2 regions of the Streptomyces sp. NPDC050842 genome follow, and region 2 is predicted to be linked to the other one. Evidence: riboswitches for the same ligand, from Rfam matches in the RefSeq annotation. Region 2 holds a riboswitch; the other holds the start of a gene.
The links. A riboswitch is a leader RNA that binds a small molecule or an ion and turns the genes downstream of it on or off. The one in region 2 is predicted to bind S-adenosylmethionine.

Region 1: another riboswitch for S-adenosylmethionine. It lies ahead of ACIBG6_RS25465 (aminotransferase class V-fold PLP-dependent enzyme); the one in region 2 lies ahead of thrC (threonine synthase).

Annotation. Positions count from the first base shown of each region.
Region 1 is NZ_JBITGA010000007.1:388,657-392,860, forward strand. Features, by position in the region: gene ACIBG6_RS25455 (rhomboid family intramembrane serine protease) at 1-623, shown strand, start outside; gene ACIBG6_RS25460 (Lrp/AsnC family transcriptional regulator) at 620-901, shown strand; gene ACIBG6_RS25465 (aminotransferase class V-fold PLP-dependent enzyme) at 973-2,403, opposite strand; SAM riboswitch class IV at 2,613-2,729, opposite strand; gene trpD (anthranilate phosphoribosyltransferase) at 2,806-3,870, opposite strand; gene ACIBG6_RS25475 (cytochrome bc complex cytochrome b subunit) at 4,003-4,204, opposite strand, start outside.
Region 2 is NZ_JBITGA010000006.1:525,744-529,947, reverse strand. Features, by position in the region: gene ACIBG6_RS23170 (hypothetical protein) at 1-300, opposite strand, end outside; gene ACIBG6_RS23165 (glucosyl-3-phosphoglycerate synthase) at 339-1,286, opposite strand; SAM riboswitch class I at 1,446-1,592, shown strand; gene thrC (threonine synthase) at 1,586-2,896, shown strand; gene ACIBG6_RS23155 (MoaD/ThiS family protein) at 2,910-3,188, shown strand; gene ACIBG6_RS23150 (cold-shock protein) at 3,592-3,795, shown strand; gene groL (chaperonin GroEL) at 4,138-4,204, shown strand, end outside.

The DNA of each region.
Region 1 (4,204 bases), on a different contig from region 2:
TCTCCGGACTCAACCCGGTGTACGGCACGGGCGACGCGCTCCTGGCGGCCCAGGGCACGTACTTCCGCCGCTGGGGCGTGGTCCCCGCCGAGCTGATGAGCGGCGAACCCCGCGCCCTGCTCACGCCGTTCACCGCGCTCTTCGTCCACGGCAGCTGGCTCCACCTCCTTGGGAACATGCTCTTCCTCTACGTCTTCGGCGCGATGGCCGAGGAGCGCATGGGTCCGATCGCGTTCGCCCTCTTCTATCTGGGCACCGGCTGCCTCGCCCTCGTCGGGTACGCGGTGGCGCACGCGAACAGCGAGCAGACGCTCGTCGGGGCGTCCGGGGCGATCTCCGGGGTGCTCGGGGCCTTCCTCTTCCTCTTCCCGCGCTCCCGTGTGACCAGCCTCTTCCCCTTCCTCTTCTTCCTGCCGCTGCGCTTCCCCGCCTGGATCGTGCTGATCTTCTGGTTCGTGCTCCAGTGGCTGGCGGCGCGGGCGGCCGGACCGGGACCCGGCATCGCCTATCTGTCCCATGTGGTGGGCTTCTCCGTCGGCTTCCTCTACGCCTGGGGCCGCTACCGGGGTGGGGATAGAGTGAAGGCTCCAGCCGCGGCGACCGAGGGAGAAAGCCAGCCGTGATCACCGCGATCGTGCTCATCAAGACCAGCGTGGACCGCATCCCCGAGATCGCCGAGTCGATCGCCGCGCTCGACAGCGTCAGCGAGGTCTTCTCGGTGACCGGCACCTACGACCTGATCGCCATGGTGCGGGTGTCGCGCCACGACGACCTGGCGGACGTGATCCCCGGAAGCATCAGCAAGATCCCCGGCGTCGAGGCCACGGACACGCACGTGGCGTTCCGTACGTACTCCCAGCACGACCTGGAGGCGGCCTTCGCCATCGGTCTGGAGTCCTGAGGCCGCGCACGCGTCATGGGTGAAGGGGGTCTCCCGGTCGGGAGGCCCCCTTCACCCGTACGAGTGACCGGTCAGCCGCGGTCCGGGACGCAGCGGCCGTCCTCGGTGCGGTACTTCCACTGTGCGCCGTCCCGGACGAGCGCCTTCACGGCGCCGACGAACCGCTCCACGTGCTCGTCCGGTGTACCGGCGCCGAAGCTCACCCGGATGGCGTTGAGCGATCGCTCGCCGGGCGCGGCCTCGGGGGCGCCGCACTCCCCCTGGGTCTGCGGGTCGCTGCCGAGCAGAGTGCGGACCAGCGGGTGGGCGCAGAACAGGCCGTCGCGGACGCCGATGCCGTACTCGGCGGAGAGCGCGGCGGCGAAGTGGGAGCTGTTCCAGCCCTCCACGACGAAGGAGATGACTCCCACGCGGGGCGCGTCGTCGCCGAAGAGCGAGAGCACCTTGACCTCGGGCACCTCGGCGAGGCCCGCGCGCACCGTGTCGATCAGGTGTTGCTCGCGGGGGACCAGCTGATCGAAGCCGGCCTCGGTGAGCGCCTTGCAGGCGGAGGCGATGGAGTAGACGCCGATGACGTTCGGGGAGCCGGCCTCGTGGCGGGCGGCGGTGGTGTGCCACTCGACGTCCACGCCACCGTCGGCCCGGCGCGCCACCGTGCGGGAGGCGCCGCCGCCGGCGAGGTACGGCTCGGCGTCCTGGAGCCAGTCGGAGCGGCCCGCGAGGACGCCCGAGCCGAAGGGCGCGTACAGCTTGTGCCCGGAGAAGGCGACCCAGTCCACATCCAACTCCTGTACGGAGACGGGGTGGTGGGGCGCGAGCTGGGCGGCGTCGAGCACGATCCGGGCGCCGTGGGCGTGCGCGGCGGCGGCGAGCTCCTTCACCGGCCACAGTTCACCGGTGACGTTCGAGGCGCCGGTGACGCAGACCAGGGCGGGGCCGTAAGGGTCGCGGTCGGCGAGCGCCCGCTCAAGCGTCTCGACGGCCTGGGCCGGGGTGCGCGGCGCGTTGAGGTAGGTGACGCGGGCGTCCTGCCACGGAAGGAGCGAGGCGTGGTGCTCGGTCTCGAAGACGAAGACCTCGCAGCCGGCCGGGACGGCCCGGGCGAGCAGGTTGAGGGAGTCGGTGGTGGAGCGGGTGAAGACGACCTGGTCGCCGGGGCGGCAGTCGAGGAACTCGGCGACGGTGACGCGGCTGTTCTCGAAGAGGTCGGTGGAGAGCTGGGAGAGGTAGCCGGCGCCGCGGTGGACGCTGCCGTAGTAGGGGGCGTACGCGGCGACGTCGTCCCACACCCGCTGGAGCGCCGGGGCGCTGGCGGCGTAGTCGAGCGCCGCGTAGGTCACTTCGCCGCCGGTGACGAGCGGGACGGTGACGTCCCGGCCGAGGACGGGCAGCGGGGCGGCGCAGCAGGGGTCGGCGGACTCGGAGCCGGAGGTCTCGACGGAGGTCTGGACGGAGGACTCGACGGAGGCGGTGTCGACGGCGGCGTTCGGGTATGCGGACATGGCGGTATCTCCCGGCGGGCGGTGCGGAATGGCTTCGGTGATCCCGTACGCGGCCGGACGTGGCGGGGTACGGGTGATGCCTCGGAAGACATGGGGGTACGCGAAAGTGACCCTGATCCGAGGGTGAAGAAGGGGCGGATTCGCCCTATCGCATTCGCTTGCTCACGGAAAAAGCTCCTCGAGAGACCAGGACCCCTGGTGTGTCGAGGGGCCCGCGCTTGCCGTAGACCTTGCTGTCTACGGCCTGGTCTTCACCCGGGGCACCCCGCCACGGACGGAGGGTTGCCGGACAGCAAGCCGGGGCTTCGTAGCTGTCACTCATGACCTGGCATGCATCCTGCCACATGATCGCGCATGCGCAAGACCGCGGTCCGCATGCTGGACCAGGGCCTTGGGGGACGACTACGCGTTGCTGGCGGCGATCCAGCGCTCCAGGGTCTGACGGGCCGCCCCGGAGTCGATGGCCTCCGCGGCCTTCGCGATGCCGGCCCGCAGCTGCTCCACGAGGGTGCCCTCGCCCGGTTCGAGCGCGGTGAGCGCCGCCGCGGTGTTGAGGAGCACCGCGTCCCGTACGGGCCCGGTCTCCCCCGCGAGCAGCCGACGGGCCACGTCGGCGTTGAACGAGGCGTCCGCGCCGCGCAGCGCCTCCAGGGGTACGAGGTCGATGCCCACGTCCCGCGGGTCGAAGCGCTCCTCGGTGACCGTACCGCCGCGGACGACCCACACCCGGGAGGTGGAGGTGGTCGTCAGCTCGTCCAGGCCGTCGTCGCCGCGGAAGACCAGGGCGGAGTTGCCGCGCTCGGCGAAGACCCCGGCCACGATCGGCGCCATGCGCGCGTCGGCGACGCCGACGGCCTGGGCGCGTACCTTGGCCGGGTTGGTCAGCGGGCCGAGGACGTTGAAGGTCGTGCGGATCCCCAGCTGGCCGCGCGCGGCGGCGACGTGCCGCAGCGCCGGGTGGAACTTCACCGCGAAGCAGATGGTGATGCCGGCTTCCTCGGCGACCTCGGCGACCCGCTGCGGGGTCAGGTGCAGATTGATGCCGAGCTTCTCCAGGACGTCGGAGGAGCCGGAGGCGGAGGACGCGGCGCGGTTGCCGTGCTTGACGACCTTCGCGCCCGTGCCGGCGGCCACGATCGACGCCATCGTGGAGATGTTGACGGTCTTGGCGCCGTCGCCGCCGGTGCCGACGATGTCGACGGCGGGGCCCGGCACCTCGATCACGTTGGCGTGTTCGTACATGCTCCGTACGAGGCCGGTGATCTCCGCCACCGTCTCGCCCTTGGCCCGCAGCGCCACCATGAATCCGGCGATCTGGGCGTCGGTGGCCTCGCCGCGCATGATCAGGTCCATCGCCCAGGCCGTGTCGTCGGCGGCGAGGTCGCGGCCGTCGAGCAGGCCGTTCAGGAGGGCGGGCCAGGAGCGGCCCGCCGACGTAGGTCCTCCAGCGGGGGTCGCAGCGCTCATGGCAGCTCCTGGATCGTCACGTAGGGAAAGACAAGTGCCACCCTATCGAGCCCGGGAGACGGCGAAGAGCCCCGTCCATCGAATGGACGGGGCTCTCACCGTGGCGACCTACGTCATCGGAAGGTCAGGGGATCAGTGGTGGCCGTGGCCGCTCTGGATCTCCTTGTACTCCTCCGAGGTGGGCTTGGCGATCTGGCTGTCCCCGCCGTAGTAGCCCTTGTTGAGCTTGACCCGGAGCTTCTCGATCGGGCCGATCTTGCGCTCCACGCCGTTCTCGTCGACGGCCGGCGGCAGCTCCGCGGGCTCGTACTGCTCGTGCGCCGTGAGGCGGTGC
Region 2 (4,204 bases):
ACCCGCCGCCGCCATGCCGGCCGCGTCGATCCGCCGCATCACGAAGGTGTTGTTGTTGTCGGAGCCCTCGCCCTTCGCGGCGGTCGCGCAGCGCGCGGCCAGGTCCGCGGGGGAGTCGGGGCAGCCCATGACCGTGTTGCCGAGCGTCGTGAAGTCGCCGTAGATCGACTCGTCGTACCGCTTGCCGAAGGGCTCGATGACGTCCGCCGAGGCCGGACCGGCCGTCGAGAGCGCAAACGAGGCCACGGCGAGGCCGACGACCGCCGCCACACTGCCCAGGTGTTGTTGTCTGAAGCGCATAAAAGGGCAATGTAGGCAAAGCGGATCATCTGGTGGCGTTACGCCACGCGGCGGCGCGTGTACTCCCTGATGTCGAGCATCGGCGGCCGCTCCTCCGTGTCCACCGCGTAGGTCCGCGGGACGAACCCCTCCTCGCCCCGCTCGAACTGCGTCAGCCGCGGCCGTACGAGGTGCCCGCGCGAGAGCCGCAGCTGCGCCGTCCGGTAGATCGCCGCCGCCATCCGGCCGAGCGCCCGCTCGTCCTGATGGCGGTGCTTGCGTACGCCCACGTCGACCTGCGCGAGCGCGTCCAGGCCCACGGTGTGCAGCGCGTCGACGAGCAGCCCCAACTCCACTCCGTAACCGACGGGGAAGGGCAGCCGCTCCAGGAGCGAGCGCCGCGCCGCGTACTCGCCGCCCAGCGGCTGGACGAAGCCGGCCAGCTGCGGCCAGTGCATGTTGAGGAGGGGGCGTGCCACCAGCTCCGTCACGCGACCGCCCTGGCCAGGAGTGTCCCCGGCTCCGAACGGGCGGTCGTAGGTCGCCTTCACGAAGTCGATGTCGGGGTCGGTGAGCAGCGGGCCCACGATCCCCGTCACGAAGTCCGCGGAGAAGTCCCGCAGATCCGCGTCCACGAAGCACACGACGTCCCCGCTCGTCACCATGAGCGACCGCCACAGGACCTCGCCCTTGCCGGGGACGGCCGGTATCCGGGGGAGGATCGCGTCCCGCGCGACCACCCGCGCCCCGGCTGCCGCCGCCACCTCCGCCGTACGGTCGGTGGAGCCCGAGTCGATCACGACCAGTTCGTCGACGAGCGGCACCGCCTCGGACATCAGCTCGCGGCGGATCACGGCGACGATGTCGCCGACCGTCGCCTCCTCGTTCAGCGCCGGCAGCACGACGCTGACCTTCGTGTTTCGCTTGGCGGCGAGGATCCGCTCCATCGGCCGGTCAGCCACGGACCAGGACCGCCGGTCCAGCCAGCGCTCCACCTCTTCCAGCACGTGATCTCCATCTCGCGGTACGGACGGCCCGTCCAAGCTCCGGGGCCTTCGGTTACAGTCTTGAACAACGCGGATGCCCGATGCACGTCGGGGTGCCGCCCGCGTCGGAGCGCAGGAACGAAGCCCGCGAGGACTTCACCGCACTTCACAATCGAATACCGCTCATCCAGAGGGGCAGAGGGAAACGGCCCGTTGAAGCCCCGGCAACCCTCCAGTCGGTTCGTCTCGTCCTCCAGCGAGGTCCCCGGCTAGGGAAGGTGCCAAATCCGTCTCATGACGAAAAGTTCGTCATGGGAAAGATGAGGAGAAAGGGCCTCGCCTCCATGGCTGTACAGACTGTCGCCTCTGCCACCACCGTCGACCTCGGTCCCGCTTCAGGGCTTTCCTGTCGCGAATGCGGTGAAGTGTTCGCACTTGGTCCGATCTTCGCCTGCGAACTCTGTTTCGGACCGCTCGAAGTCGCGTACGACCTCCCCACCGGTGACCCCGAGGCACTGCGCAAGCAGATCGAGGCCGGCCCCGCCAACATCTGGCGCTACGCCCCCCTGCTGCCCGTCCCGGCCGACGTCGCCGAGAAGCCGAACCTGAACCCGGGCTGGACCAAGCTCGTCCAGGCCGACAACCTCGCCCGCGAGATCGGTGTCGCCCCCGGCAAGCTCTTCGTCAAGGACGACTCGGGCAACCCGACCCACTCCTTCAAGGACCGGGTCGTCGCGCAGGCCCTCGAGGCCGCCCGCGCCTTCGGCTTCACCACGCTCTCCTGCTCCTCCACCGGCAACCTGGCCGGCGCCGTCGGCGCCGCCGCCGCCCGCGCCGGCTTCCGGTCCTGCGTCTTCATCCCGCACGACCTGGAGCAGGGCAAGGTCGTCATGGCCGCCGTCTACGGCGGTGACCTCGTCGCCATCGAGGGCAACTACGACGACGTCAACCGCTTCTGCTCGGAGCTCATCGGCGACCCGCTGGGCGAGGGCTGGGGCTTCGTCAACGTCAACCTCCGCCCGTACTACGGCGAGGGCTCCAAGACGCTCGCGTACGAGATCTGCGAGCAGCTCGGCTGGGTCATCCCCGACCAGCTCGTCATCCCGATCGCGTCCGGCTCGCAGCTCACCAAGATCGACAAGGGTCTGCAGGAGCTCATCAAGCTGGGCCTCGTCGAGGACAAGCCGTACAAGATCTTCGGCGCGCAGGCCGAGGGCTGCTCCCCGGTCTCCGCCGCCTTCAAGGCCGGCCACGACGTCGTCCGCCCGCAGAAGCCGAACACGATCGCCAAGTCGCTCGCGATCGGCAACCCGGCCGACGGCCCGTACGTCCTCGACATCGCCCGCCGCACCGGCGGCGCCGTGGAGGACGTGAACGACGAGCAGGTCGTGGACGCGATCAAGCTGCTCGCGCAGACCGAGGGCATCTTCGCCGAGACCGCGGGCGGCGTGACCGTCGGCGTCACGAAGAAGCTCGTCGAGGCGGGTCTGATCGACCCGGAGCTCACCACTGTCGTGCTGAACACCGGCGACGGCCTCAAGACCCTGGACGCCGTGGCCGAGGGCTCGCAGGCGACCGCCACCATCCGCCCGAGCCTGGACGCGTTCCGCGCCGCGGGCCTGGCCCTCTGAGAGGTACGAAGACATGGCCGTGAACGTCCGCATCCCCACCATCCTCCGCACCTACACGGGCGGGCAGTCCGAGGTCCCGGCCGAGGGCGCGACCCTCGCCGAGGTCATCGCGGACCTGGAGAAGAACCACACCGGCATCGCCGCCCGCGTCCTGGACGACCAGGGCAAGCTGCGCCGCTTCGTCAACGTGTACGTGAACGACGACGACGTGCGCTTCGAGCAGGGCCTGGAGACGGCCACCCCGGCCGGCGCGGGCGTCTCGATCATCCCGGCCGTCGCCGGCGGCTGCTGAGTCCCGGGACTCTTCTGTCCCGTCTTTCTTGAATTGCCCCTTCCGCGACATAAAGCGGAGGGGGCAATTCTGCATGGTTAAGCGGGGTAGAGTTGGGGAAGTCCCCTCCGCTGCTCATGCCGGACGCATATGAGAATGCGTCCTTGCGCGTCAGGAAGCAGCCAAAGTGCATGTGCGTTGTGTACGTTCTGCGCGTTTTGCCGGGCCCGACTTGCCCCGGAACTCCAGGGATTCTCCCTAATTCCCCTTTCTGCCATGCCCAGAATTCTCGCTCGAATGACCTGTTGCAGAGGGCAGTTGGGCAGATACATTCAGCGGCGGTCGACGCGTTCCGGCGCAGGGTCTGACCCCGGGTCCGCGAAGTGCGGTTCCCGCGCAAGGGCCAGTAATAGGGGAGTTAGGCATGGCTCAGGGCACCGTCAAGTGGTTCAACGCGGAGAAGGGCTACGGCTTCATCGCGGTCGACGGTGGTGCGGATGTTTTCGTCCACTACAGCGCGATCCAGATGGATGGCTACCGCAGCCTCGAAGAGGGGCAGCGGGTCGAGTTCGAGATTTCGCAGGGCCAGAAGGGTCCGCAGGCGGACATGGTCAAGCTCGCCGTCTGAGCGCGGCGCGATCGGCCACCGACGCAACGCCGTCGAGGGGCCCGCATCCCCCAGGGGAAGCGGGCCCCTCACGCGTTTCCGCACCCGTGGCGTACCCGTGCCGCACGTGTGCCGACCCGTGTCAGGACTGCCCGAAACCCGAGAGTCGCTTGCACTCTCCTAGGGCGAGTGCTAATCATTGGCGTTAGCACTCGGCAGGTGAGAGTGCTACGAGGATCGGGCAGACGAGGTCGCCGACCGGGTGGGGCAGGGAACCACACGGAACACGCGGAGGCCGTCCGTCGCGGGCGTCGGCGCGGTCCTGGAGCGTTATCCACCCCATGTCCGGGAGGACCACTTCACATGGCCAAGATCATCGCGTTCGACGAGGAGGCCCGGCGCGGTCTCGAGCGCGGCATGAACCAGCTCG